DNA from 4 places in the Peribacillus sp. FSL P2-0133 genome. Region 1 is predicted to be linked to each of the others. Evidence: riboswitches for the same ligand, from Rfam matches in the RefSeq annotation. Region 1 holds a riboswitch; each other region holds the start of a gene.
The links. Region 1 has a riboswitch for thiamine pyrophosphate ahead of MKY17_RS20660 (ABC transporter substrate-binding protein). Riboswitches for the same ligand answer to the same signal wherever they lie in the genome.

Region 1 (7,655 bases):
TCCTATTGAATACCCTATTCCTAAATCTGGATAAAGAGGCACGCACGCTTTAATTATTGGAATCATTGATTCATACGGGGCAATGATATGTACTTTCATACACATAACCTACTTTCTTATATATCCGAACCCTATTCACCATTTAATCATATACCCATTGTATGACAGGGATTGAAAGAGCCCTTATTGAGAATTAATTATACCATCATTCGCTTTTCACTTCCTAAAAGGAACTGCTTCGCTATCCAGTTAATCACTCTTTCTTCGATACTGCTTCCTCAAACGAATAACAAAAATGCTTCATTCCATGATAAACTATGTCATATAAAAGTGTACGAAATGTGCAGCTTCATTTTGTACTGGCGGCTTTCCCTTCTTGAAAGAAAAGAAAGCCCTTTCATCACCATACATACTAGGGGGGTACATGATGAACACTCGAAGGAATATTTATTTTTTCCATGCACCGAATGCAGAGATGATCAGCAAGGTGGAATACTTGTCAGACTTGGCGAAGCAACATTCGTATGAAGTCATCCAGGATTTCACGAAAGCAAACATCATCGTAAGCATCGGTGATGACGGCACATTCCTGCAGGCAGCCCGTAAAACCGGATTCAGGGATGACTGTTTATATGCGGGCATTTCCACCACAGGTAACTTGAATATGTATTGCGATTTCCACTTGGAAGACAGTGATAAAATGATCGATGCCATGACAAAAGAGCAAATCGAGGTACGTAAATATCCAACTATCGCTATCCAATTGGACGATCAGCCCTCCTTTTATGCCCTTAATGAACTCAGTATCCGGTCTTCCATCACCAAAACGTTCATCATGGATATTTTCATTGATCAACTCCATTTTGAAACTTTTCGCGGGGACGGGATTATCATTGCGACCCCGACTGGAAGCACCGCCTATAATAAATCAGTCAATGGGGCCGTTGTCGATCCTCTCCTCCCTTGCTTTCAAGTGAGTGAACTTGCTTCCGTCAATAATAATACCTATCGGACCCTAGGTTCCTCATTTATTTTAAGCGGTGATAAGACGTTGACCATCCACCTTGAAGAAAACGGACCAAGCTATCCGATCATTGGAATGGACAATGAAGCACTAAGCATCAATCATGTCGAAAAGGTAAAGGTCCGGTTAAGCGGTAAAGTCATCAAGACCGTTAAGCTAAAAGACAATTCCTTTTGGGAAAAGGTTAAAAGAACCTTTCTTTGAACTAAAAAAAGGTACCGGGTATGGTAACCGGTACCTTTATATATGATAAAAATCTTTCGTATTTTGATAAAGGATTTCATAGACATCCTCAATCGGCAATCCTTTAATCGAAGCAATCTGACGCACACTCTCATGCATCATGCCGGGATGGGTCCATTTCCCATTGAAAACCCCTTCAAACGGCCATGGTCCATCCGTTTCAATCATCATCAGCTTAAGTGGGTATGCAAAAACTAATTCCTGTATTTCTCTCTCATAACAAACATCAGGTGTAATCGAAATGCGGTAGCCCTTTTCGGCCATTCTTTCGACTGTCCGGATATCGCCTTTAAACCAATGAAAGTGTGCCTTTGTGATTTGATGCTTATCCAAAAGGTCGCAAACGATGGGTGCATCGTCATGTACGGCATGAAGGATAACCGGCTTTTCAACCTCTTTAGCTAAGGTCAGGAACCTCTCCAGTATCACTATATACGCTGAGTTATCAATATCGGGATTTTCCTGCCTTAAGTAATAGGGCAGCCCAACCTCACCTATGGCAACCATATCTTGACGATGTTCCCGCATCCAGTTCAAAAGTTCGTTCACTTCTTCATCGCTTGGGAGGGGCTGCTCTGGATGAAAACCAAAGGCAGGCTTTATTCGTGAATCCTTCAGTGAGAGCTGATAATTGTTAATCGAAGAGGCCAAATTCATGGAAACAGACAGTAAGGATTCCATATGAACCATTTCCATGTCAGTCAGAATCTGCTTCCGCTTAACAACATCATACCGGTCCAAATGGATATGACTGTCGATGATCCTCAAGTTTAATCGCCTCCCTTAAATAGAAAAAGTTGGTTTCAGTGCTGCATATAAGTCTCTCTTCAAATGAAAAAACTCATCACTAAGAAGCTGTTCTTCACTTCTTGGCCTTGGAAATGGAATTTCCACTTCTTTGATGACAGCAGCCGGTTTTGCTGATAACACATAAATCCTATCTGAAAGGAAAACCGCTTCATCTATGCTATGCGTAACAAAAAGCACCGACCTCCGATTTTCTTCCCAAACCGACAACAGCCATTTTTGCATTTGCAATCTTGTCAGTTCATCCAAGGCAGAAAAGGGTTCGTCCAAGCACATCAAGTCCTGTGGACTTAAGATACTCCGGATGAATGCGGCCCTTTGCTTCATGCCACCAGATAATTCATGCGGATATGCTTTCTCGTACTCTTCTAATCCAGCTTTCATCAAAAGGGCTTTTGCCTTTTCTTTATCTCTGACCCCAGCAAGTTCACTTCCAAGCAAAACATTTTCCAATACCGTCCTCCAAGGTAAAAGGGAAGGCTGCTGAGGCATATAGCTGATATGGCCCTTTAAGCCATTTATCTTTTTACCATCCAGTGAAATGATGCCATGATCCGGCTTCAAAATGCCGCCGATCAAGTGGAACAATGTACTTTTACCGCTGCCTGATGGCCCAAGGATCGTGACAAATTCTCCTTCATCCACATGGAAATTCATCTTCTCCAATATATTCTGTTTATCATCGAAAGAATAGGAGACGTCTTTAATTTCCAGCTTCATCCTTTTCGCCCTCCTTTCTCTTCCAAGAAACTAAGTATTTCTCCAGGATGGTGATGATTCCAAAAAAGATCAGGCTCATTCCCATGATGATGAAAATGGCAACAAACACCCGATCTGTCCTGAACGCAGAGGAAGCGAGAGTCATATAAACACCAATCCCCGATTTTGCTCCAAGCCATTCCGAAATAACCGCACCCATTACACTATAGGTGGCTGAAATTTTCAGGCCGGAGAAAATGAACGGAATCGAGTGAGGAAGTTCCAGCTTCCAAAATAACTGATTTTTTCCCGCTCCCATCATCTTGAAATAATGCTTAAGTTCGTATGGTGTCTGGCGAAAACCTTCCAATGATGCAACCGCCACCGGAAAAAAACATACAAGCGAAATCACTATTAACTTAGGCAGCATGCCAAAGCCAAACCAGATCACCAAGAGCGGCGCCAAAACAATGATGGGTATATTTTGTGATAGTATGAGCAGAGGATAAACCGCGTCCTTCACACCGGGAAATAGGTGTAAAATTGCCGCGATCAATAAGCCGATGCAGCTTCCAATAAAAAAACCCGACAACGCAAGCTCGGTTGTGGATATAAGGTGTCCGTAAAGATTGCGGGACGACTCAATTCCTTCAATGAAAATGGCCGATGGAGCGGGAAGCAGCCATTCTTCGACTTTCAATAAGACTGTCACTGACTCCCATACTATCAGCAACAATAATAAAAGAAAGAAGGGAGCCCCCTTCTTCCAAATTCCCCTTCCGATCATGCGCGATATTTCTCCGTTAACGTATCCATCGTAATCCCGCTTGGCTGATATAATATTTTCACTTGGGAAATGACATTCGGCGATCCTATTTCAATCATTCTTACATTCATTTTTTCTATCACGGCAAAAAGTTCGGAAAGCTCACCCTCCATTGTCGTTTCTAGCGGGTGAACCTCATACTTGACACCTGATTCTTCAATGATCTTGATTGCTTCATCGACCATAGGGATGACATTTTCCCCTTTAGGAATAATCTGTATACTAATTAATGAGTTGGCCATTGTATTTCCTCCTATTTTGGTAAAAATTCATTGGTAAATGCCTTTTCAGGATCGAAATCACCTTCAAGAAGCTTATTTTCAGTCATCCAATCACTGTAATTCTTCCAAATTTCAAGCTTTTGTTCACCCCATCGCGGAGCATCATCCTGATACTTGTCTGCAAGCCACTCCTGGCTTTTCTTCACTAGTTTTGCATCAAGATCCGGTGCAGACTTAATTAATATGTCCGCTGCATCGTCAGGATTCTTGATCGCAAACTGGTACCCTTTCGAAGCTGCTTGAACGAATGCTTTAACAGTCTCCGGATCTTCTTTTATCATCTTTTCATTCGTAGTTAATACAGGCGTATAGTAATCAAGCTTATCAGAGTATTCGGTTAAGTAAACCATATTAAGCTTTTCATTTCGCAATTCAGCCTCAATGCCTGTCCATCCATAATAAATCCAGGCAAAATCTATATCCCTTTTAACCGAAGTGAAAAAATCCGTGTCTCCTGTATTGACTATATCCACTTTATTTACATCCGCATTTTCTTTTTTCATGAGTGAATCAATGATGGCCTTTTCAACCGGAGACCCCCAGCCGCCATACGTTTTCCCTTCAAAATCCTTGGGAGTTTTAATGTTCTTTGCCTCAGGGGAAGCGAATCCCGAGGTATTATGCTGAATGACGGCAGCTACCGAAACAATCGGCACGCCCTGCACGCGGGCCTGCGTTATGCCCTCCTGGTAACTCACGCCAAATTCAGATTTCCCTGAAGCGACAAGCTTATCAGCTCCGGCTTCACCTGGCATGATAATTTCCACATCAAGACCTTGTTCTTTAAAATAACCTTTTTCCTTGGCTACATACAATCCTGTATGGTTTGTATTCGGTGTCCAATCGAGCACGACCGATACTTTTTTTAATTTTTCATTTCCTTCATTTTTAGATGCTTCTTCTTTTTCATTAGTTCCGCCTGCACCGCATCCAGCCAAAAGGAACAACGAAGTTAACAGTGGCAAGAATTTATTCAAGTCATTATCCTCCTACACATCATATAAGTTCCATATGCCGGAACCATAATGGGGCTCCAGGGTTTATTCAAATACTGGATAAAAAAGCAAAAAACGCCCGAAGATGAATTCGGACGTTAACATACAAAACAGAAAATCAGTAATAATATGTTCCCTCCGCTGGCATCATCCAGATCAGGTTCAAAGAGTCAGCATCTAAAGGATGCAATCTCAGCCAGCATACTGGCCCCCCTACATTTCTCGCACATATGAACTTTTCTCTCTCATTATATCAATTCATGGGGAAAAAGGAATACTAATTTGCTTCTTCTCGCTAATTGGAAAGGTATTCCTTGCACTCTAGGATATCTAGCAAAACATCTTTTGGAATGAAAGCAATAAAATTCTGCCTCTTTTCATTCCAATCATTCTCGGCTGCAACGGTGGCTGACACGTTCCAAATAGTCAATTCAAAGCTTGCATTCATATAATGAGCATTACATGTAGACATTTTTGTTTACCGGTTTTTAAACCGTTAATTTCATAAGCAAAAGGTGGATATGATCATGATAAAGATTAATCACAAATGGTTAGATGTCAGTCAAATCCAACCAGGAATAGCATCTGCTAAATCGCTTGAAATTGTCCAATTGCTGGCGGAGGATTCTAACGTTTTTGAATATCGGAACTTTGGAGAGTTTAATTTCGAGATTCAACTGAGGAATCGAGTCATTGCGGCAGCTATTGCGTTGGATAAAAGTAATGTAGAATTTTCCACACTTGAGGAATCGGAATCCAATAAACAATATTGGCGCCTTTCAAAGGATGGCACCTTTACCCTTCAGCCAGGGATTCTCCCTCATGCTGCAATCGTTGACATTTTCATAAATGGAAGGCTTTATGCTTTCGAATGCGGGACAGCAATAGTCGTCACTTTTTTAAAGGCCATTTTGGATTTAATCGGCCCGAGGAATTTCGACAACCTTTTTTCAAACCTAGTTTTATATGACTGGCACCCTCCACAAAATATGGCTCTCATCATTCATCAAGGAAGGGATTATTCACCAGGTGATTGCGTTTACTTCAAAAACCCTGAACACGACGAGGCAACTCCTGAATGGCAAGGTGAAAATGCCATATTATTAGGAAATAACCTCTTTTATGGCCACGGGATCGGGATTACCAGTGCACAGGGAATCATCACTGAATTAAATAGCAATAGAAAGCCGTTCGCCACCATATCAGCATTCCTGACAGATCATATCATTTTCCTGGATAGTTCCTTCTATAATAAATTCCAACTAAATATCCCCCGTGCAAAGCCTGATCACAGTCCTGTCAGCCTTTCCAATTGTATTGTTTCTGAAATAGGTTCGAATATTTACCTTTCATGACCCTGGCATTTCCCCTATGCCGTATAGCCGTTTCATTAAATACCAGCATAAAAAAAATGCTTGGGGAGAAATCTCCCAAGCATTTTTTGTTATTCACGCACCAATATTCCCTTTGCCTTTGAACCTGCGGGCACTTGCCTGACCCCATTTCGTTATGGATAATGTATAAACAGCCAAGGCTGACCATATGAACAAAAAGGCTAAAAGATGTGCTTTAGTAAAACTTTCATGATAGACGAATACCCCGATCAATAAAGATAAGGTCGGAGCGATATACTGAAAAATGCCAAGCATCGATAACGGGATCTTCTCCGCCCCTTTCGCAAAATATAAAAGAGGCAATGCCGTGACAATCCCGCCGCCCACCAACAGCAGGCTTGTGCTTCCCTCTGTAAAGAATTGCATTTCTGACCTGTTCATCAAGTATATCAGGTAACCCAGGGCAAGAGGCGTTACCATCATCGTTTCGAGCGTCAGCCCGATCGCCGATTCGGCCTTGATCATTTTTTTTGCCAGACCGTATAATCCGAACGTCATGGCCAAAACAAGAGAGATCCACGGGATCGTGCCAAAATGAATGCCAAGGATCAAGACTCCGATTCCTGCAAGCAGGAATGAAATGATTTGGGCCCTGCTCAATTTTTCTTTTAAGACTATCACTCCCAATAGTACACTGACTAGCGGATTGATATAATATCCAAGGCTCGTGTCGAGGATCCGTCCTGAGTTAACGGCCCAGATGAACACTCCCCAATTAGCTGTAACAAGCAGTGACGCCGTTAGTAATGCAGCAAAGAGTTTGGGATTTCCCAATATGTTTTTGACATAAACAAGAAACGCTTGCCATTTTTTCATGAACATCAATAAAACCAGCATGAACACGAAAGACCATAATACCCTCTGAGCTAAAATTTCTGTTGCACCGACTCCCTGAAGGAACTTCCAGTAAATCGGCACGACTCCCCACATCATGTAAGAAAGGGCTGCATAGATCGCCCCTTCTTTTTGTTCATCCACTTTCATAACAAGCCTTCTTTCCATTTACATTCCTTTATCTAATTCCATCTAACAATTTTGTATTCGCATTTCTTTTTTTGCAACTGTTATTTTTTATCATACATGATTTTGTCATCGATGACCGTCATGACCGCCTCAGCTTTTAGGAGATCATCCGGCGCAACAGTAAAAACATCCAGATTAAACACGGTAAAATCGGCATCGTACCCTTCAATGATCACACCGCGACGTTTTTCCTGGCCGATTGCTGCAGCACTCCCTTTTGTATACAGTGCGAAAGCCTCGTATAGGGAAAGCCTTTCGCCCAAGCCATATACGGTCCGGTCCTCACTGTTGATTTTCATCCTTGTGACAGCTGCATGAATGCCCAAAATTGGATTTAATGGTTCAATGGGTGCATCCGACCCT
Region 2 (7,655 bases), 1.8 Mb from region 1:
CACCCCACTTCTTCCAGGCGCTTAGCGAGCAACACGTCATCCGAAGTATAGGGTAATACGGTGAATCCCAGTTTCACTAATTCTTCAGCAGCTTTTAAGGTTTCAATCGGATCAGGCAGCAGTGTTTTTTGACAGCCAATGACTTCTACCTTAATCATGTCACATAAGCCAGATGCCTTTGCAAGATGGGCTATGCGCACTGCTTCTTTGGCAGTTTTAGCTCCTGCTGTATTGGGAAGGAGTGTGTATTTTTTCAAATCAAGCTTTTCTAAAAAATTGGGCTGACTGGCTTCAAAAATATTCATTCTCCGGACCGCAAATGTTAATATTTCCGTCTCCGAAACCTCCACTGATTGCTTTTGAACATCGAAGTTTGGATACTTTCCTGTACCTAATAATAATCTTGAAGAAAATTCATAAGAACCTATCTTTAACATATCATCCGCCTCCTACAAAATGTACAATCTCTACCTTGTCTCCATTTGACAAAAGTGTTTCACTTAGACTTTCTTTTGCTAATATTTCATCATTCAATTCAACAATCACCACTTTTTGATGTAAATCAAAGTGTTGCAGAAGCCCTGTAACTGTTGATTCATCAGCAGGAATCCGTATTTTTTCCCCGTTAATAATCAATTCCAATTCATCCACCTCCATTAAGAAAAAAGAGTTTGTATCGAACGATCCAATCGAAAAGCGGACCATTCGACATTTGTCTTCCTTTCTAAAAGATCAGCTATAAGTACACCTGTAATTGGAGAAAGCAAGATGCCATTCCTGTAGTGCCCCGTTGCAATGAAAAGTCCTTTGTATGCTGGATGTTCACCAAAGTATGGCAAGCCGTCCCCAGTTTGGGGGCGTATACCTGCCCATGTCTTTTCCAATTCCGTTCCTTTAATCGCCGGAAGCAATTGCGTTGCCTTTTCTATTAACGTAGAAATCCCGTCAAGACTTACCTTTTGATCGAAAGTGTTCGCTTTAACCGTTGCCCCGACAATGATTCTTCCACCAACTTTGGGCACAAGATAACAGCCATGTGAGAAGATTGTCTTTTCAAGCAATGGACGATCGGTCAGGACGGAAAAGCACTCACCCTTTACTGGATAACTGTCGAGTCTCATCCCTGTTTTTTCAAGGAGGAAAGCACTCCAAGCCCCACCTGCCACGATGACATTTTCACTTGAAAATCCACCTATGTTCGTGACCACTCCAGTCACACATCCGTTTTCCGTAACTAAATCGGAGACATGAACAAACTCCTTTATATCTACACCAAGGGCAGCTGCAGATTCAGTAAATGCGAGCGACAGCCTAGTGGCTGAAACTTGTCCATCCTTCGGAATGAACATGGCCCCCTTAATCTCATCCGATAGAAGCGGTTCCGTTTTTCTTATTTCTGCAGTCGATAGCCATTCAGCCTCAAGTCCCGCTTCTTGCTGGACTTTGATCATGTTCTTCAACTCGGCTACCTGATCATTCGTTAGCGCCACCTTAAACATGCCCTTGTTCACAAATTCGATGTCTATTCCACTTATGTCTTTTAATTCTTCCGCCAGTGCAGGAAACATCCCCCTGCTGCGGCTTGCCAATGTAAAAAGCGGGTTATCCGCATCCAACTCGGATTGTGCCCCTAACATCCCGGCTGCAGCACTGGATGCTTTACTGGCGAGTCTATCTTTTTCCAATAAAAGGACCTTTTTACCTCGTTTGGCTAATTGAAAAGCGATGGATCCACCTATTACTCCTCCCCCAACAATGATTGCATCATATATGGAATTCATCTTATGTCTCCTTTCCCAAAGACTTCGAATATTCTTTAACGGCTTTAATCGGATTTTCAGATTCAAGCACACCTGACATGACGGCAATTCCCCGTACCCCCGCATCCAGCACGACTTGGCAATTGAAAGGTGTTACTCCGCCTATCGCAATTATCGGAAGATTGACATTTCTTGTGATTGCATGAAGCTCCTTAACTCCCTTAGGAGGAAGTCCGATTTTTGAATCCGTTTCAAAAACATGTCCATAAATCGCGTAATTGGCTCCTTTGCTGAATGCGGCTTTCGCTTCATCCATGGAATGGATCGAACAGCCAACATTCATCCCTGGAAAAGCTCCTTTTACGACTCCCGCATCTAAACTATGAAAAGCCAATTGCACACCAAATACTTTGTGTACCCAGGCTACATCCACCCGGTCATTTATGACGATCTTAGATAGCGGAATCTTATTATCATGTAACAGGGTCACTGCTCGATAGAGTTCCGACGCACTCATCTGCTTTTCCCTTAAATAAAAGAAATCAACATGTTCCTGAATGTTTGAAGCGATCTCAACAAACTTTTCAATTGGCTGTTTCCCAGTAGAAATAATATGCAATTCATGTGCATTCATACTAAGAACCCCTAACTAGTAAAGTTACAATCTCATAAAATCAAATAGATACTAACGGGAATTGAATCGATAGATAAAAGCCGGCCAACAGCAGGATGATAAAATACAAAATGAAACCATGATCCTTTTTTGAAAATCCAAATTCATAAAAGTATGTTCGATCCCGAGTGTCTGTAAATCGCTTTGCCTCCATCGCAACCGCGATTCGGTGAGCACGTCTGATGCTTCCGGATAACAACGGGATGGAATAGGCTTTCATTTTAAAATATACCGATCTTATCCCTTTTCCCCTTTCGAAACCGCGTACCTTCATCGCGTTTCGTATCGTTTGGAACTCCTCCATCATGATGGGAATCAGCCTTAATGCCGCCATGAAACTATAGGCATATTTCGGTTTAAGCTTAACTTGCTGCATTAACGAATAAAACAAGTTCACTGGCCTCGTCGTTAATGAAAAAGTTAAACCAAGAGCCGCAAAGAACAAAGCTCGAAAGCCCACCAGTAAACCCCTCATGAAACTTTCTTCTGTAATCGATATCAGGCCCCACTCAAACCAAAGCGTCTCACCTTGCCCGAATAATATCATTGCGGAAGAGGTGGATATAAAAATGAAACAAAAGGGAATCGACAAAAGTAAGATTCGTTTTATCGAATGCCCGGTAAAAAACAAAAATAAAAGTAATACGCCAATGGTGATATTCATCATATAATTCAGGTCATGAATGAATAACGCCACGATGCATAACACAATCAGTACACCAAGTTTAAGGCTTGGATTAATTCTATGGAGCCATGTTTCTGCATTTGAAACATTCATCTACATGACACTCCTTTTAACTTTGGTCTCCAATAATCCTGATTGCGCAATGTTTTCATCACTTATTACGTTTCCGTCCTTAACCGTCCAGATCCTTGTTGCAAAGTTCTTTGAAATATGATCATCATGAGTTACCATGATCACTGTTATTCCGCGCCTTCGATATTCCTCAAACCATTCCAGTAATGCAAAGGTATTTTTCGAATCTTGGCCAAAGGTTGGCTCATCAAGTAGAATGATTTTTTTGTCTATTACGATTGAAGCAGCTACGCTTAAGCGACGCTTTTGACCCATTGATAATTGAAACGGATGTTTATCCCGATGCGCCTCAAGGCGGAACACTTTAAGCAATGATTGGACTCTCTCATCTATTTCTTGTTGCGGCCTTTTGTCAATTCGCAATGAATAGGCAATCTCTTCATATACAGTATTTGCAACGAACTGAAACTCGGGATTTTGAAAGACAAACGTCATATGATCCGTTGGGTTTTTCACCCTTTTAATGGGGGTCCCCATTAATTCATACTTACCATTCGTTTTTATGAACTGCATCAGTGCATGCAAAAGAGTACTCTTCCCCGCGCCATTTTCTCCCCTGATTACAATCCATTCCCCTGAATGAACCTTCAGCTCTTCAACCTTGATTTTTTCCTCTTTATTCCGAAAACCGCTAAATCCTTGCACATGCATAAGGAGTGAACCATCTGTAAATTTGTGTTCACGAATTGGTGCATACTCATTTACATATTCATCCCAAACACCAGGGAACCAAATTCCATGTTCTTTCATTTCATTTTTATATTGTGAAAGAATGGTGTCTCTTGGACCATCAGCCATGATTTGACCTTCATCGTTTAAAAGCACGATTCGTTCGATGAATTCTAAAACATGGTCAATTTTATGCTCGACGATAATAACCGTTTTGTCTCGTCCGACTTCCTTCAATAAGTCCCAGATTTCTTTTGTTCCTTCCGGATCAAGCATGGCGGTCGGTTCATCTAAAAATATTACTTCTGGTTCAAGGGCCAATACTGAAGCGATTGCCAGACGCTGTTTCATCCCGCCTGATAATGTTTCTATACTTGTATGGCCTAGGTTCAATCCTACTTTACGGAAATGATTTTGGATCTTCTCTCTCATTTCTTCTCTAGGGATGGAAAGATTCTCAAGTACGAAGGCAATTTCCTCATCGGCAAATGGCATGCAAAACTGACTATCAGGGTCTTGAAAAACATATCCCCATGAAGAAGGGCATTTCAATTTATCCGCTTTCATCGGTACTTCGATGGAATTCGGAATCAATCCGCTTAACACTTGCAGAAGTGTGGATTTACCACACCCTGATGGTCCCAACAATAACACTTTTTCTCCTTTATCAAACGATAAGGATAGATCCTTGAATATCAAAGATTCATCACCGGGAAATTTCATTCTTAACTTCTCAACTGAAACGATTGGTTCCATGGCCCTCAACCTCTACTTTTGATCCAGTTCTGCATAATCTTTACTTGTAACCGGACGAACAAGATTGGTTACTCCTGTTGCTTCCAGAACCTTGACTAGATAATAGGCAGTCACACCTGCAAAGAATATGGAACCCACAAACCTCGCTATCATGAACAACAAAAGATTCCAAGTAGAAAGCGCACCTATTTCCCCGTATGCAAAATCCATTATTACTGATGCAAGGCAGGAAGCTATCGCAGCTAAAACAGCCACCGACATATTGAATTTTTTATATTTGAACGCCATGAACACCAGCTCCGCGAACAAACCTTGGACCACCCCATATAACAGTACGGTCAGCCCCCAAGGAGAACCTAGAAAGAATTCCCCGGAAGCTGCAGCAATCTCCGCCAAAAGTGCCACACCCGGTTTCCGTAAAATTAAAAAGGCGACGGGACCAGCTATAAACCACATTCCATAAATAAGTTGATCCAGATGTAATCCTAATGGTTTAACGGAATAGTAAATCGAACCCCAAAGGATATAAACGATTCCAAATGCTACCGCAATCACGATCGTGACTAATATATCAGTTAATTTCAATCCTTTTTTCATTATTTCATTCTCCTTTATACTTCTAGTGTTTCCTGATGCACAGGCCATGTCTCTAAACGATAAGCCATTTCCCAAAATGAGTATTCATATTGGCTGCTAAGGATAAAATGCTCTTTCATTCTCTCCTTATCTTCGTCTGTTACTTTTTCAGCAATCTCATCAAGCCTCGCAATTTGTTCTTCCACCAAAGTGCGGAACCACTCTCCTCCGTAAGCCGCTATCCATTCTTGATAAATCGGCTCTTCGGGTACGCACCCTTGCAGCTTTTCACCTATTTCATAATACAGCCAGTAACACGGCAAGATAGCTGCAATAACATCCCCTAAATGTCCCGAATAAGCTGCACGATACATATGGGAAGTATAAGCATAAGCAGTCGGGGCAGGTTTGAACTTTTCCCTTTCTTCTTTTGTGATGCCTAATCTCTCAGAAAAATTCTCATGAAGCCTCAACTCCGCTTCATATGTTCCTTGTGCATGGCCGGCAAGCCTGCTTGTTGTATGTAAATCTGTAGCTTTTACTGCCCCTAAAGCTTGAACCCTGGCAAAATGAGATAAATAATAGGCATCTTGCATGACATAAAAACGAAAACACTCCAATGGTAATGTGCCATCTCCTATTCCTGCAACAAACGGGTGATTAAAACTAGCTTCCCAAATATGATCAACTTCCCGACGAATTTCCTCTGAAAACTTCATGTCCATTACCTCCAAATTGTATTTTTCAATGAATCTTACAGAAAAAAACCTTTATCACCCCATTTTTTGCAAACAAAAAACCACTTTCTTAAACGTAAAGAAAGTGGTTGTACTTGAAAAAATACAGAAACGTATTGTTCCAGACCCCACTTCCCTACGCTGGTATAAACCAGATCAGGTTCTAAGGGTCTTAAAGTCATACTTTAATCTCAGCTTCTGCGGTAAAATCAACTTTTACCTATAAAGCACCCCTAGTGGTACAAATTGTATATTTAATTTTCATTTGCCTTTATATTAACACGATAAATCCAATTGTCAAACGTATTAGAAAAAGTTTTCAACCTAATGCTTTAGGTTTACTAGCCTTTCAATCTTGCATAACCACCTAACTTGATTGATTAAACCATTGTTAATCCACCATTTACGGAAAGAGTTTGCCCCGTAATATACCCGGCATCTTCCGAAACGAAATAGGCAACGGCATTGGCAATGTCCTCTGGTTGAGCTAGCCGACGAAATGGAATCGCTTTTTCCAAGGCGCCTGCTATACCTTCATTATAAGAGCCTATTTCTTGAAATAGGGGCGTATCAGCAGGACCTGGCGCAATACAATTGATGTTGAGTTTGTGACGTGCCATTTCTCTTGCTATCGTTTTTGTGAAGGCAATCACCCCTCCCTTAGCAGCCGAATAAACTGCCTCTCCACTTGATCCTACTCTAGCTGCATCGGATGCAATATTCACTACCTTTCCGTAACCATTTTCAATCATGAGAGGTAAAATTTCCTTGCAAGTATGGATCTGCCCAAGTAAATTAATATCGATAATCCTTTTCCAAGTGCTAGGATCACTTTTTAAAAAAGGTTCCACCTTATCCCAGCCTGCATTATTAACCAATATATCTATTCTATGATAATGGTTCACTGATTCTTCAACGGCTTTTTTAACACTTTCTAATTTCGTTACATCACAATGGACCGCTCTAGCTTCAAAACCCGACTTTTCGATTAAAGAAACCGTTTCCTCAGCATTTTTATGATTTATATCAGCCACTATGATGTTAAAATTGCGAGAAGCCAATTTTTTTGCAATCTCTCTGCCAATTCCGCTTCCAGCACCGGTAATAAATGCCATTCTTTTATTCATCATATTTCCCTCCGCTTTCACCATTTAGTCAATATGGATTTATTTAAACTGCTTATATATTGTCGATTATCTTTTCATTTATCATTTCCCGGAGCCGGAATTTCTGGATTTTCCCGCTTGCCGTACGAGGAAAATCATCCATTATTTCAAGAAATTCAGGCCAATATTGTTTGGCCAAACCCTTTTCCGAGAGAAATTCCTGCATGGAATCCATCGTGATCGGGCTCTTGCCCGTTTTCATGCTGATACATGCACATGCTTTTTCCTGAAGACGGGAATCTGGAACCGCAATAACCTGAGCACTAGAAATATCCGGGTGTTCATATAATACATTTTCTACATAAGCGACTGGAATATTTTCACCGCCACGTATGATTATGTCTTTGTTTCTTCCAGAAATTCGAATATATCCGTCTTCATCCATGAATGCTCGATCACCGGTAATGAACCATCCGTCACTATACTCAGCTAAAGTATCATCGATCCGTTTAAAATAGCCGACAAAAAGAGCCGGACCCTTTACTAATAAAGAGCCTTCTA
Region 3 (7,655 bases), 2.4 Mb from region 1:
CTTATACCGTATGTTCTTTTGGATTCTTGGCACAATCTGTGCAGCCTCTGCAATTATAGGCCCTATAGCCACTCGCGCGCATATGGACTTCACGGCGCACATGGTTGGTCATTTACTGCTTGGTATGATTGCACCAATCCTCCTCGTGCTTGCTGCACCTATTACTCTTGCACTGCGAACACTTGATGTACAATCAGCAAGACGCCTTTCAAATTTGTTGAAAAGTTGTCCGCTGCGCATTTTAAGTAATCCAATCACTGCTTCCGCGCTTAATATTGGGGGACTCTGGATACTTAATACGACTGCGCTATATGGGTTGATGCATCAAAATGCCCTTCTACATGCATTGGTGCATTTTCACGTGTTCATAGCGGGCTATCTATTCACTGCGTCCATGATTTATATGGACCCTGCGCCCCACAGGTTCAGCTTCATGTTTCGAGCTATCGTATTTACAATTTCACTGGCCGGCCATGATGTCCTTTCTAAATATATTTTTGCCCATCCTCCAAGCGGAGTCACCAAGGAACAAGCGGAAAATTGTGGAATGTTAATGTACTATGCCGGTGATGCCATTGACGTTGCACTTATTTGCATCCCTTGCTATCAATGGTTCAAAGCCACCCGGCCTAAGGGTTCACTTGCCTTGTAGGAAGGACGGTTCCATGATTACTTTTTTGGTAAACTCCTATGTTTCTGTTTAATCGTCCAACATTTAGCTCATACTAATTTTTGATGAAAAAAATTTAGGATGGAGCTGGATGGAAAATGGAATTTGAAGCTAACAATTCTACTGAAAATGCTCTTCGTGATTATAAAGCTGGAATCGGTGTCTTTACGCATAAAATGCCTGATCTCGCAGAGAAATTCAATTCGTTTACGGAAGAGTGCTTTAAAGAAGGTCAATTATCCCAGAAAGAAAAACAGCTTATCGCACTTGGAATAAGCTTATATTCACAAGATGAATACTGTATTATCTATCATACAAAAGGATGTCTTGATCAAGGCTGTTCCGAACAAGAAATTCTTGAAGCCATTGGCGTGACTGCGGCATTTGGCGGAGGAGCCACCATGAGTCAGGCTGTTACCCTTGTCCAGGAATGCATCCAGGAAATAAATCAGATGAAACAATGATAAAGAAGGGATAGGAGAGTTAGTCCTTTCCCTTCTTTATGTTCTTAACAAATGCTTTTAATGACTCATATTGTTGTTATTTCCTTGTGCGGGTGCATACGAATTCATCATTTGTTGCATATCCTGCTGTGCAAGCTGTGGAACTTGGTAGTAATGATGTTTGTTTTGATATACCGAAATCTCATAGGCCATTTCAATGCAATTCGGAACGGAAGCTGCTAATACGCGGCGTACCACCGGATTCGTTATTTCTACCGCTGACATCGCTTTCATGGATGCTGTAGACTTGGCAGCTCCCAGCATCATGGCTGAAATGCATTCATCCGTAATTTCCGAGACGGATTGCAAAGGTTTCTTTGGCTGTGTTGGAGTCAATCCATATATAAAATCGTTACCTTGATTCATTTTGTAGCTCTGAGTCCGTTTAGAAGGATCCTGGCCCGTTTGGAAGCACTCCAATGTAATATTATATTCATCTTGGATGAACTGATATTGACGATCCAGAATATCCAGCAATTCCTGATCCTGTACATGCTGACGCAAAAGAGTGTATGTGTTTAAAGTAACAATGGTTCCAGACAACACTTCATGTACATCGAATACTTCGTGACCACCGTGATTCATTTGTGGGGGAATGGCACCCGTTTGCATGTTCTGGTGTACTTGACCTTGTTGATATTGGTTTTGCATTGTATTTCCCTCCTCGTTTTATCAATCATGTGAACAAGTTTAGTATGTTAAACCCCAACTGGATTATTCAAACCAACCTCTTCCAAGAAGACCAATTAAGCTGCAGTCATGTTTTCTGTATAAAAAACGTGAAGTTTTAAACTATAAACACTTTTATTTGAATGGGAGGATTTCTAATGACACAAAAATGCTTCTATTGTACTGATGAAACGGAAGAAAAAAAATCCATGATGTAACGTTTCAAGTTACTGACATGGATAGAAATGAAATGCTCTGTGATGAATGTTATCAAGAAAGGCTACAAGGAATAAAAGGCTAAAATCACTCCAACGTTTTCCAAGAATTAACAATGCATACATGGATTAGTACAGGGTAACTTAACTACGTTAAACAGTGAAATTCTTAAGGAGGATGGTTATGGGAATTTTAAGCGAAAATCCGAAAGAAGAGCCTATGCATTACGGTGAGGTATTTGGAACATGGGCATTTCTAACAACAAAAGGCTTGATTGCACCGCGAAGATATTGCACAGATGTTCGCGCAATTCCATACCAAAAAGTGCTGAATTCCTACGATTGAATAAGGAAAAGGGATGGCTTGTCCCTCATCCTCTTCATATTACTAAAACAAGTTTGTAAAAAGTAATGAAATATCCCCTTAATCATGTTGACTTTGTGATTGAATGCCCCAACATGATTAAGGGGGTTAATTCGGATAATGAAGGGACAATTAAGGCATCACTACCATTGCAGACTTTCGATTAAGTAGCACTTTGTACATTGTTGACTATAATCATTCTTTACAAATTCATGATTACAATTCTCCCGAAAAATGTTCAGCTCTCTTTTCAGCTGTTCCAATTGAGTTTCCAACTGTTTCATTTCAACTTTTATCTGGATTACCCGATTCATCGAATTCTCCCTCTCGTCGGAATCATTGATAGATTTCCCCGTCGGTTTTCCTGAATTCATTCGCTTTTTCTTTAAGCCCTTCATCGATTACCGACTCAAAACCCAGACCCTTTTCCTTCGCCAGATCACGGATGTCCTGAGAGATTCTCATACTGCAGAATTTCGGGCCGCACATTGAACAGAAATGAGCTGTTTTGGCACCTTCAGCCGGTAGAGTTTCATCATGATATTCGACCGCCCTTTCAGGATCGAGGGAAAGATTGAATTGATCTCTCCAACGAAATTCGAATCTAGCTTTCGAAAGGGCATCATCCCGTTTTCTTGCATGCGGATGACCTTTAGCAAGGTCAGCTGCGTGGGCCGCAATTTTATAAGTTATGACCCCTACCCGAACATCCTCTTTATTCGGAAGTCCCAAATGCTCTTTCGGTGTCACATAACAAAGCATGGCAGTTCCAAACCATCCGATCATGGCAGCACCAATCGCAGAAGTGATATGATCGTATCCAGGAGCTATATCCGTTGTCAATGGTCCCAGGGTATAGAATGGTGCTTCTTGACAGACTTCCAGCTGCTTATCCATATTTTCTTTAATTAAATGCATCGGTACGTGACCAGGTCCCTCCACCATGACTTGAACATCGTGCTTCCAAGCAATCTTCGTCAGTTCCCCAAGTGTTTCCAATTCAGCAAATTGTGCCTCATCGTTTGCATCTGCAATGGATCCCGGACGGAGGCCGTCACCTAATGAGAAAGAGACATCATACGCCTTCATGATTTCACAAATCTCTTCAAAGTGAGTATAGAGAAAACTTTCTTGGTGGTGGGCCAAGCACCATTGTGCCATGATGGAGCCCCCTCGGGAAACGATTCCCGTAACTCGCTTTGCTGTCATTGGGATGTATCGCAAAAGCACACCAGCGTGTATGGTGAAGTAATCGACACCTTGCTCAGCCTGCTCGATTAATGTATCCCGGAAAACTTCCCAATTTAAATCCTCCGCGACTCCATTCACTTTTTCCAATGCTTGATATATCGGAACCGTCCCAACTGGCACAGGTGAATTTCTGATAATCCATTCCCGAGTCGTGTGAATGTTCTTTCCAGTGGAAAGATCCATTATATTGTCTGCACCCCATCGTGTAGCCCAAGTCATTTTCTCCACTTCAGCTTCGATCGATGAACTAACAGCGGAATTTCCAATATTCGCATTTATTTTCACATGAAAATTACGTCCGATGATCATTGGCTCACTTTCAGGATGGTTAATATTTGCCGGAATGATAGCCCGTCCGCTAGCTACCTCTTCTCTTACAAACTCAGGGGCTACATTTTCCCTGATCGAAATGAACTCCATTTCTGGAGTAATGATACCTTTACGGGCATAATGGAGCTGGGTTACGTTTTGGCCTTTCACTGCACGCAATGGTTTTCTTTTCAATCCCGGAAAAACTTCGGCGTTGGATTGTGACTCAACTTTTTTATACCCGTTATCTTCGGGCTTTATTTCACGGCCATCATACTCTTCAACATCTTCCCGTTCCACAACCCAGCTTCGTCTAATCGGGGCAAGACCTTTACGAATATCAATGGGATAATCTGAATCCGTATAAAAACCGCTTGTGTCATAAACTCGTAAAGGCGGATTTTCCTCTTCGCCGAATGCCCCTGTAGTCGGACTTAACTTAATTTCACGCATAGGTACTTTAATATCAGGTCTAGATCCCTCAACATACACTTTTTTACTCCCGGCAAAACTGGACATAATTGAAACGTTCATGTCATTTACAGAATTACTCATCATGATTTCATTTCTCCTTTTTAAGTTCATTTAAAAAGGACAAAATCCAATCCATTTCGCACGAAAAAGCCAGATCTCATATTTAAGACCCGGCTAACGTTAGTATGACTAAAGAAATGACCAATTGAAATGTCATTGTTTAGTAGATTCTAACTTCCCCACGCTGGTATGAACCAGATCAGGTCCTGAGGGTTAAGAAGCTTAAGCGCTTCTCTCTCAGCCCAACTTTTATTGGACACCCCTAGTCTGAATAATTTAATTGATTACAGGGTAACTATATATCACCCTTTTCATTCTGTAAATAATTTGAAAGACCTAATATTTTCATTACACCTCTCCAAAATTTGTTATTTGGAGAGGACCGTTAATTATTTCCCCAGGCTCTCAAGGATTGGGTAAAGCTCCTCTAAATGCTTGATTTCATAGGTTGGAATCACTTCATTCCGTTCCTTATCATGGCGATTTATCCAAACCGACTTTATACCTACCCGTGATGCTCCAAGGATATCGGTCATTAAATTATCGCCGACCATCAATACTTCATCCTTATCAAGCTCCATGATTTCCAAGGCATGCTCAAAAATGGAGGCATCTGGTTTACCTCGTCCAAATGCGCCTGAAATCACGATTTGGTCGAAATAAGGAACCAGTTCAGGCGTAATTTCAAGTTTGGTATTTTGCAGTTCAGGAGATCCATTCGTAAGCAATAGCAATTTGTACTTCCCTTTTAATTCATCCAGAACACGGAAGGATTCTTCATAGATAAATGGCTTTTTGCGTCTCTCGGCCGGGAAACGTTCTGCCAGTTCAAGCCCAAATTCCGGATCATCGATCCCTAATGCCTTCAAACCTCTCGTCCACGCTTCTTTCCGATAAGCCGGTGCAATCCCGGCCATCTTCCGGAATTCATCATGATCATCCTGAAAATTTCCCCATAATCCCTCAAATGGGTTGATTCCGATCATTTGAGTGAATGCATATGTATCGTAAGAAGAATAAAGCTCACGTGCTTCCTTTCGCACCGCTTCTTCAAACTCGTCGACATTCAGATCATATTTCTCCTTAGCCACTTCGCATGTGGCCACAAAAGCCTCTTTTACACTTTTCTGATCCCATAGTAATGTATCATCTAAATCAAAAAAAACTGCCTTCAGCAAAATGTCCACCCCTCTTTCCCTATTATTGAATTCGTAAAAATTACACTATTACAATAATAAACCACAACCAATAAAAAAAGAATAACTATTCGGAAAATGCCTTCCTCTTTCTTAAAATAAGCAAAAATGACTTACCCTTTCTGGTGGGAAACCTAATATTTTCTCCTTTATCATCTTTCAAATACATAAAGCTTTCCATTACTGGCAATCCTGAATTTTGGACCAGTGAACCTACGTCGTATCAGCTCTTTCCTTATATATACCATGAGGGCGGCATGACTCACGATCAGAACATCCCTGTCCCCCTTTGCTAAGACCTCATCCAATACTTTATTGATTCTTCGCTCTGCGATCTTAATTTCCGCCCTTGTCTGCTTGTTGATTACCGAGCAGCAGCGAATCCAGATGGCCCAAAGGATGAACGGCAGCTTAACCTTTCCTTTAAGAGGAGGGGAAGGTATTTCCCGCAGCTCCTCCATCCGATGAACCGTACCTGGATAGATATGTTCCGCTGTCTTGACAGCTCTCGACATATCACTGCTATAACATTCCTGCCATTCCTCCACACCAAATAAAGTCGTTCCGTAAATGATATCCGCTGCATCATAGTCCTCAAACCATTGCTTCATATCATCCGCCGTCACAGGTCTCCCAGTGGGAAATTCATGTGCCACCTTAAAGTGCCGTACCAAACCAATTTTCATATATTCTCCTTTTTATCTTTTAAAATATACATTTCGTTTTCTTGTAAAAGTCCTTATCAATATATTACCCTATGTAAAACCATAAAAAAATGTATGTTGAAACTATAAAAAGCCTTACTGATCTCTCCTTGTCATTGTGTATGTTTAAAAAACCTTACGGATTGTGTCACTATAAACATTTGATTATGATAGCATCGAAAAAAGAGAAAGCATTTCGCCTTCTCCAGTTTTGGTTTATTCTATGAATTGAATTTCCGTTATCGTACATCTTTTCCTGAATTTATATTTCCCGCTCAAATCACTGAATTGATAATCATTGAGGGATTTCCCCAGTTGTTCCTTTAGCTTATCCACAGTGATTGATTCCTCAATTGTCTCTTTCCAATTTTCCTTTCCTATTAACTCTTCGAACGGAATTGTAGTCAGGACTTCATCATATATCTGGATGCTTTGATCGATGCCGAAGCTGCCATAGATACTGCCATTTTCATCAGCAAAGATATGCTCCGATTCCAATTCTTCCACCAATACTTCTAGATATTCCTTTGACTTAACAGGCTTGATGGCAATCTCTGCTTCCGCCGTTACAGGTCCCAATCTCTTATCGACGATCTCTATCGTCAATTTAACGTGAACGGGCGGATACCCAAACCCTTCACAAAGTTCTGCTGCCGAATTATATGCCATCTATACATCCTCCTTTTGTCACTATCATTATATAATATAAATACTCCATCTCATTACCAAAAACCCTTATTCAAGTTCACTTGGCATATGCTCGTTCATCAATTGAAGGGTCAGTCGTCACATTTCCGGATTCCCCTGAAACGAAAGCCACCCATTATAGTAAAAAAATCAGTGTAATCCTGATTTCTTCAGTTCAAAGGCATAATTATCATTCATATTTCACAACTCTTTTATACGTTTATTCATAATACGCCATTTACTATTTGTGAACATAACCAAAAAGTCCAATGCAGCTCCATGCATTGGACTTTTTATAAGCTTCAGATTATGGCTTTAACACCACTTTAATGCATTCATCTTCGTGATCGTTAAAGATTTGATAAGCTTCATTCGCTTTTTCGAGAGGGACTTTATCGGATATGATTTCCGTGGGGTCGAACTTTCCAGCCGTGATTTCATCAAAAAGCTTTGGCATGTAGTGAATGACTGGTGCTTGCCCCATTTTCAGGTTAATGTTCCTTTCAAATAAATTGCCTAATGGGAACATGTTATATTTGGATCCGTATACGCC
Region 4 (7,655 bases), 2.8 Mb from region 1:
TTGCTAATCGCTAGTTCCCCCGAATCCACCCCGCGTGTAACGTTATCCCCACCCATCAATGAAAGAATCTCACTCGCATTCCCGCGAATGATTTGGAAAGTAACCTTACTAAGGAGCTCTTTGACCTGCTCTGTACGATAGGGGGTGGCACCAACTCCCACCGGGTCCAAAATGACCGGGATATCCAGGGCATTTGCCGTCTTACCGGCAATCACCATTGCTTCAAAGGCTTTATCATCGATCGTACCGAAATTCAAGACCAATGCATCTGCTAATTTGACCATATCCGCCACTTCTCTTGGGCTCGAAGTCATTACTGGTGAACCACCGATGGCAAGGGTGGCATTTGCACAGTCGTTGACCGTAACAAAGTTGGTGATTTGGTGAATGAGTGGTTTTCTTTCTTTTACCTTCACGAATAAATCGGCTGCAGAAACCTTCATATTAATTCACTCCGTTCTTTTTTTGAAAATGAATGAAAATGGTGGACAGGTCCATGACCTTTGCCGATTGAAAAGCTATTGCGTATCGCTTCAGAAATATAGGTCTTGGCCTGTTCGATCGACTGTTGCAATGGCAGCCCATTTGCCAGGTTTGATGTAATGGCAGATGATAGAGTACAGCCCGTGCCATGAGTGTTTTTCGTATGAATGCGCTCTCCCTTGATCCATTGGAAGTCAGTCCCATCATAAAAAAGGTCATTTGGATTTCCTGCTGCATGGCCTCCTTTAAGTAAAACGGCTTTGGGACCCATTTCTTGTATTGAAATGCATGCCTTGTAGAAATCTTGTTCCGTTCGAATCGACAAGCCAGTAAGTACTTCCGCTTCCGGTACATTTGGGGTTACAAGTGTTGCAAGCGGAAGCAAATCCATTTTTAAGGCAGAGACAGCCTTTTCGCCGAGCAAATGATGGCCGCTTTTGGAAATCATGACAGGGTCAAGGATAACGATGGCAGGCAAGAAGGTTTTAAGGGACGCAGCGACAGTTTCCACGATTTCTTTTGATCCAAGCATGCCTATTTTTACTGCATCGACATGAATATCTTCAAAGATAGCTGCAATTTGATCTGATATGATTGCTGTTTCAATTGGCTGTACTGAACGGACTTCCATTGTATTTTGTGCGGTTACGGCTGTGATGGCAGACATTCCAAAGACACCATGTGCAGAAAATGTTTTTAAATCCGCTTGTATTCCAGCGCCGCCCCCTGAATCAGAGCCTGCGATGGTTAATGCTGTTTTCATAAAAAAACCCCTTCATATAATTATTTTTTAGAAGTATTTTAAGTAATATGAAAGCTAAAATCGCACCAGCGAATGAACTGAGCATAAAAGCCGGTAAAAAACCAAAAAGAGCAGCTTTTTCTCCCAATAGGAGGAGGGCAAGTGGATAACAGGCTAGGGAACCGAGAATACCGGTCCCGATCACTTCCCCTAAACAGGCGAATTTTAAGCTTTGTGTTTTTCGATAAAGGATGGCAGCCAAAAGTGCACCGATCATGCTCCCGGGAAAGGCAAAAATTGAACCGGTACCAGACATGTTTCTAATGATGGAAACTAAAAAAGCTTGTGTCACAGCATAAGCTGGCCCCAATAGAACGGCAGTCATGACATTTGCCAGATGCTGAATAGGAAAGACCTTTGCAAATCCTGCAGGTATGAAAATAAATGAACTGGTCAGCGTCGTTATAGCCGTGATCATGGCAGTCAACGTCAGTTTCTTGATAGGATTCATCATCATGTCAACGACCTACAGCGGCCAATCCTGCTCATTTTGAACCATATCCCAGAATAAATATTCATATCGGGAAGTAACCAAAAAGTGCTTTTCTAATCTAAGAAGTTCCGTTTCTGGCATGCCTTCCGTCAATTCTTCCAACAAAGCGATCAGCCATTTGTGTGCTTCACCGAATTCAGGAGATGAATAGGACCTTATCCAATCTGCGTAGCGATTGTTTTCCAATGCTGCTCCATTTTGTTCTTTTAATAGCAAACCGATTTCATAATAATCCCAAGCGCAGGGCAGGAGACAGGCGATCAAGTCTGCCAAAGTCCCATGCTGAGCTGCATTTAGCATGTATCCTGTATAGGCTAGAGTGGTTGGAGTAGGCTCTGTATCTTCCAATTCCTTGGAACTGATCCCGAATTCGGAAGCATAATGCCGATGAATATCCATTTCCACTTGAAGGGTTTCATTTAAAATACTCGCAAACTTTGCCATGGTTTCGATGTTATGAGCTTTGATGACACCTAAAGCAAAGAGCTTGGAATAATCCATAAGATAGATATAGTCCTGCTTCAGGTAATAGGCAAATTTGTTTTCAGGAAGCGTACCATTTCCAATTGCCTGGACAAAGGGATGTGAATGGTTCCTTTTCCAAATTTCTTTTGACCGTGCATGTAGTCTATCACTGAATGGTTCTAATTTAACATTCTCCATTGTTCATCCTCCTTTAGAATGGATCTCCTTGTTAATGAAAAAACCCGTTCCTGAATACGGAACGGGGTAGATGGATATAGTCTGTAAATGGACGATATCATCCACTTCCCTCCGCCGGTATGAGCCGGTTCAGGTTCAAAGGGTCCGGAACTAATTCCATCTCAGTCTTAAAAAAGACTCCCCTAGTGGTGTGAATTGTATGTAATTACTGACATCATATCAGAAAGACAAGAAAATGCAACCCGCATTTGAAAGAGGGACCATTTTATGTCCAGGAAAAAAGGGAGAACCAGGTAATTGACTTTTGATAGTTATTAGGATAAAATCATGTCTACATCATTTATATATCGATTTCTTATCCAGAGAGGTGGAGGGACTTGGCCCAACGAAACCTCGGCAGCGGACCCGTTTTGGGAACTGTGCTAAATCCAACAAGCATATGCTTGGAAGATAAGAAGAGCCGTACGGACACTGTCAGCCTCTTCTTGAATTAGAAGGGGCTTTTATTTTTGGGAAATAACGTTTAGTGACATAATGGAAAAGGTATATATAATTTGGTGAAAATCAAACAAGTTGATAAAGTTTAGCTAACTAGAAGCAGGCTCTAGGAAGACTAGGAAAGGAGCCATTTACATGGCAGAATTATTTAAGAGGATTGAACAGAGGAAGGCAAAGCTTATTGAAGAGTTATTGGCCAATGGAGTATACAAAACCTCTGATGAAAGGCACCTTTATGATGCCCCATTAAAAGTACTTGAAGATGAATATAAGATTGTTATAAATAGACCAAATACTGAGTCACCTTCTGAATGGATGACATAGTAAACGATGGACTATATTTTGGGTTTTTGGATAAGGGATATGATGTAAGCATTCGCAGTCTACACTAGTGGATGCTTTTTTTGCGTTTGATAGAAAATGACACAAAATATACATAATTTTAGAATGAAATAGTCATTTTGTCACATTTATCCTTTAAAATAACACATTTAATTTCTGAAAAATAGTTGATTTTTACTAGTAGTTTCATTATGATGAAAGTGTAAAAATATTGAATAAATGGGAGGTGGCTATATAATGCCTTGCCGTAAGGTAACGATAGAAAAAGTAGAAGAGAAGAGAAAAGAAATGATCAACTTGGCAGCAATTTACGGCTTAACAAGTCTGCTAACTGTTCAAGCCAGTCAAGAATTGGATATGCTATTAAATGCGTTAACAAGTAAAAGAGATTCTGAACATTTTCCCCTCCAGAAAGCATATAGGTATTTTTAAATTAGCCAATTCGACCTCGATTAATATGAAAAAGCTACTGCTCAAGGCAATAGCTCTAAAGAATAATATTAAATTTCGACACGTTTACCAAGAATGACCAAATCCCGCTCAATGCCATCCAGCTCGGCAACTTGAGGTAAATGTGCCCATTCTTCAAACCCGAATTTGGAAAAAAGCTTAAGGCTTGGTGTATTGTGGGCGAATATGAAACCCAATAGAGTCTTAACACCTAATTTTGGACTCAATTCAATGGCCTTTTGAATCGAAATTTGTCCGATTCCTTTTCCCCGGAAATAATCATCAATATAAATGCTGATTTCGGCAGTGGAATTATATGCCGGTCGGCCATAGAAGGATTGGAAGCTCATCCATCCAGCAGTTTTCCCTTCTATAGTAATGATAAATAGCGGTCTACTTTCTGAATGATGTTCCTCAAACCATTTAACCCTCGATTGGACGGATACAGGTTCCGTATCTGCCGTGACCATTCTTGAAGCAATTGTCGAATTATATATTTCAACAATTCTGGGTAGATCAGATAGTTCTGCCTCTCTAAACTCTATGTGCTCTTCCATGATTTAAACTCCTAACTATCATTTATTCAATCTCCAGAATGAAGGGTAATCCCGTTTTTTGTTTAAGGGACGGTGAATGACACTCAATCCATTGAAAGTTTTATATTATCATACACTCTTAAATCTTTATCTGACAATTTTTTTATGTTAAGACTGCAGATTTTTTGGGTATGTAAAAGATTAAATACTTCTAGTAAAGAGACAAGAGGAGAACCAAATGAAAAAATTGGCAGGTTTATTGATTATAGTACTAGTTATATGTTTTGCTGCATATGAATTTCAGGCCTCGGAGTCGGAAGATGTGCAAAGGGTGATGGCTTTTGGAGATTCATTAACCTATGGAAAAGGGGATAAGGACGGAGAAGGATATATAGAAGGCCTTGAGGATGAATTGAATAATCCGCAATCCGAACAAAAAGTGAGTTTTTGGAATTACGGTATAAAAGGCCAGGAAACGGATGGGGTGATGAAACAGCTTGATGATTACCGCATTAAAACGAAACTTGATGAAGCCGATACTTTCATCGTTTATATTGGAACGAATGACTTGATCAATAGCAACGGCGGGGACTTGAAGAAAATAAGTGACCGAAAAATCAATGAGGGTAAACGGGAGTATATCAGCCATCTGAAAAAGATTACATCAACATTGATAGAGGCAAACGATAAAGCGGATATTCTGGTAGTAGGATTATATAACCCAATTAAAGACAATCAAAAACTTGAAAAGCACATTCGCGATTATAACCTGTCAATAAAGGGAATAGCGGATAAAGATAAAAGGATGTTATTCATTCCTACAAATGATCTTTTTGAAGATAAAAAGAAAACAGAGTATTTCAGTGATAAGTTACATCCGAATGAAAAAGGGTATCAGCTCATTGCGAATCGGGTTTTGGAAAGTTATGATTTCAAATGAAAGCAAAAATGCACAGGAAGGCTTTCTGTGCATTTTTGCCCGCAAAGTAGCTAGGAATTTGATATCGCTTTTAGTTGAGGGAACTGCAAGTCATGGAGCTGCTTGTATCTGCCGTTGTTTTGCAATAACTGTTGATGTGTTCCTTTTTCATGAACCTGCCCTTTTTCCAGAACGATAATTTGATCAGCATCATGAATGGTCGATAAACGATGTGCAATTACTATTGAAGTCCGGTTTTTCATTAAACGTGACAATGCCTGCTGGATCAAATGTTCGGATTCTGTATCCAAGGCCGCCGTTGCTTCATCGAGAATGATGATTTGCGGATTTTTCAAAAGTGCCCTAGCTATGGCAATGCGCTGTTTTTGTCCGCCTGAAAGCTTGACTCCGCGCTCTCCAATCTGAGAATCATAACCATCAGGAAAGGCACTGATAAAGTCATGCGCATTTGCCGCTTTGGCGGATTCGTTGATTTCAGCATCTGTAGCATCAAGTTTGCCATACACGATGTTATCACGGATTGAACCATTGAATAAAATGATATCCTGGGAAACAATTCCCATTTGTCCCCGTAATGATTTCAGTGACACTTCTTTGATATCATGACCATCCATTTTAATCGTGCCATCTTGCGGATCATAAAATCGGATCAAAAGGCTCGTGATGGTCGATTTTCCAGCGCCAGAGGAGCCGACCAGAGCAGTTACTTGACCAGCTTTCATGGTCAGGTTTAAATTGCTGAGTACAGGTACACTCTCATCATAAGCAAAATCAACACATTGAAATTCAATTTGCTTTTTTATCGCAGGGAGTTCAATGGCATTTCCCTTGTCACTTATTTCAGGTTGGGTTTCCAATATTTCAGTTATCCGCTCAAAGGCGGCGGCTGATTGCTGGACAATGCTGATGACCCGGCTAAAATTGCGAACTGGACTCTGCAGTAACCTCAAATAGGCGAGAAAGGCCACGATTAATCCTATTGTGAATTCACCTTCCATCACTTGCCAAGCACCGAACACAATGACTGCTACAAGACCGATATTGTTCAATAAATCAATAATCGGACCGAACATGGAACGTAGCCGAACGGACTTAAGGTTTGCAGCCATATTTTCCTGATTACGCTCCGCAAATCTCCTTGATTCGAATTCTTCATTTGTAAAAGATTGAATGAGCCGCATTCCTGAAATGGAATCCTGTAACTGGTTGCTGACATCTCCTGCGGAACTTTGCACAGACCTAAATGACATCCTGATGCGTTTCCCGAATGCCCTTGTGATATAGAACATGAAAGGGAATGTAAAAAGAAGGACAATGGTCAGCTTCCAGTTAATGAAAAGCATATATACCGCCACGGCAATGAAAGTCACCGTGTCAGTCAAGACTTGAAGCATGCTCGAAGAGATGAGCTGCTGCAGTAAATTGACATCATTGGTCAACCGCGACATTAAGTCACCAGTACGGTTTTTATCAAAGAATTTCATATCCAGTGTTTGAATATGGTCATACATGCTATTACGTATATCCATAATAGCCTTTTGACCGACCTTGGAAACGATATAGCTGTTAAAGTAGTTCAGTAAAGCCAATAAAATGGCAGCACAAAGAATTCCTGCGCCAATCCAGATTAACGAGTCATATCTTTTTTCGGGAATGATTGTATCAATCGTAAACTGCGTCAACTGGGGGATGGAGAACTCAAGCAATGAAATGAAAAGCATGATACATAAAACCAAAGTGCAAAACTTCCACTTCGATGGAACCCGATTGAACATTTGCTTAAGCATCAACCATATGCTTCCTTTTGAGGGTATTGCATGTAAGGTACTGCGGCCTTTGTGGCTGAATGGAATATGTCCTCCACTCATAGCGATCACTCCTATTTAGACTATCCTTGATGAATGTTGAAAGTCATTTGAATTAGATGAGTTTTGCCTTTATGACTATCATAGAGCTTTTCAAAAAATAGACAACTTTTAATCGGTTCACTTCAGTCAAAAAGTATTATCATTTTACACTTTCCTATAGTACATGGAATAATTAAAGGAGGTTAGCGAGGCTGATAAGAGGAGATGCTAAAAATGAATGAAAATGAAAAAATCAGGGAAGAGCTTTTAAATGCGGTCAACGGCCTATCGGATGAACAGCTGAACGCCCATCCTGAAACAGGACGATGGAGCATCATCCAGGTTTTGGATCATTTATATTTAATGGAGAGAGCCATAACAAAGGGCATTTCCGATAAATTGAAAGGCGACGATAGCAATCCTGCTGTGGATAAACCGATCGAGCTTACTTTAAATCGTGAAGTGAAGGTCCAGGCCCCCCCATTTGTCATTCCGTCAGAATCATACCAATCTTTGAGTGAGGTTAAAGAAAAGTTGTCCGAATCCCGAAAAGCTTTTGTACAGGTCGTTGACCATGCAAAGGAAATAGATCTCGAACTAA

Region 2: linked by a shared signal. The riboswitch ahead of tenA (thiaminase II) and the one ahead of MKY17_RS20660 (ABC transporter substrate-binding protein) in region 1 are both predicted to bind thiamine pyrophosphate.
Region 3: linked by a shared signal. The riboswitch ahead of thiC (phosphomethylpyrimidine synthase ThiC) and the one ahead of MKY17_RS20660 (ABC transporter substrate-binding protein) in region 1 are both predicted to bind thiamine pyrophosphate.
Region 4: linked by a shared signal. The riboswitch ahead of tenA (thiaminase II) and the one ahead of MKY17_RS20660 (ABC transporter substrate-binding protein) in region 1 are both predicted to bind thiamine pyrophosphate.

Annotation. Positions count from the first base shown of each region.
Region 1 covers NZ_CP150254.1:4,292,760-4,300,414, forward strand. The annotation lists gene MKY17_RS20630 (PrpR N-terminal domain-containing protein) at 1-99, opposite strand, end outside; gene MKY17_RS20635 (NAD kinase) at 428-1,228, shown strand; gene MKY17_RS20640 (TatD family hydrolase) at 1,265-2,035, opposite strand; gene MKY17_RS20645 (ABC transporter ATP-binding protein) at 2,051-2,794, opposite strand; gene MKY17_RS20650 (ABC transporter permease) at 2,778-3,560, opposite strand; gene MKY17_RS20655 (thiamine-binding protein) at 3,557-3,841, opposite strand; gene MKY17_RS20660 (ABC transporter substrate-binding protein) at 3,853-4,857, opposite strand; TPP riboswitch at 4,992-5,100, opposite strand; gene MKY17_RS20665 (protein-glutamine gamma-glutamyltransferase) at 5,403-6,230, shown strand; gene rarD (EamA family transporter RarD) at 6,324-7,253, opposite strand; gene MKY17_RS20675 (amidohydrolase) at 7,334-7,655, opposite strand, start outside.
Region 2 covers NZ_CP150254.1:2,485,553-2,493,207, reverse strand. The annotation lists gene MKY17_RS11950 (thiazole synthase) at 1-437, opposite strand, end outside; gene thiS (sulfur carrier protein ThiS) at 439-642, opposite strand; gene thiO (glycine oxidase ThiO) at 657-1,781, opposite strand; gene MKY17_RS11935 (thiamine phosphate synthase) at 1,783-2,394, opposite strand; gene MKY17_RS11930 (energy-coupling factor transporter transmembrane component T) at 2,435-3,211, opposite strand; gene MKY17_RS11925 (ABC transporter ATP-binding protein) at 3,212-4,675, opposite strand; gene MKY17_RS11920 (ECF transporter S component) at 4,688-5,272, opposite strand; gene tenA (thiaminase II) at 5,287-5,970, opposite strand; TPP riboswitch at 6,105-6,233, opposite strand; gene MKY17_RS11910 (SDR family NAD(P)-dependent oxidoreductase) at 6,369-7,115, opposite strand; gene MKY17_RS11905 (AMP-binding protein) at 7,168-7,655, opposite strand, start outside.
Region 3 covers NZ_CP150254.1:834,405-842,059, reverse strand. The annotation lists gene MKY17_RS04075 (cytochrome c oxidase assembly protein) at 1-652, shown strand, start outside; gene MKY17_RS04070 (carboxymuconolactone decarboxylase family protein) at 769-1,134, shown strand; gene MKY17_RS04065 (spore coat protein) at 1,192-1,824, opposite strand; partial or broken gene MKY17_RS04060 (hypothetical protein) at 2,242-2,462, shown strand; gene MKY17_RS04055 (hypothetical protein) at 2,565-2,735, opposite strand; gene thiC (phosphomethylpyrimidine synthase ThiC) at 2,758-4,539, opposite strand; TPP riboswitch at 4,675-4,789, opposite strand; gene MKY17_RS04045 (HAD family hydrolase) at 4,905-5,693, opposite strand; gene MKY17_RS04040 (histidine phosphatase family protein) at 5,864-6,397, opposite strand; gene MKY17_RS04035 (hypothetical protein) at 6,632-7,084, opposite strand; partial or broken gene MKY17_RS04030 (zinc-binding dehydrogenase) at 7,410-7,655, opposite strand, start outside.
Region 4 covers NZ_CP150254.1:1,443,643-1,451,297, forward strand. The annotation lists gene thiM (hydroxyethylthiazole kinase) at 1-443, opposite strand, end outside; gene thiD (bifunctional hydroxymethylpyrimidine kinase/phosphomethylpyrimidine kinase) at 440-1,246, opposite strand; gene thiW (energy coupling factor transporter S component ThiW) at 1,215-1,736, opposite strand; gene tenA (thiaminase II) at 1,752-2,441, opposite strand; TPP riboswitch at 2,531-2,635, opposite strand; SAM riboswitch class I at 2,794-2,898, shown strand; gene MKY17_RS06965 (Fur-regulated basic protein FbpA) at 3,075-3,263, shown strand; gene MKY17_RS06970 (aspartyl-phosphate phosphatase Spo0E family protein) at 3,519-3,713, shown strand; gene MKY17_RS06975 (GNAT family N-acetyltransferase) at 3,782-4,288, opposite strand; gene MKY17_RS06980 (GDSL-type esterase/lipase family protein) at 4,506-5,207, shown strand; gene MKY17_RS06985 (ABC transporter ATP-binding protein) at 5,258-7,075, opposite strand; gene MKY17_RS06990 (DinB family protein) at 7,289-7,655, shown strand, end outside.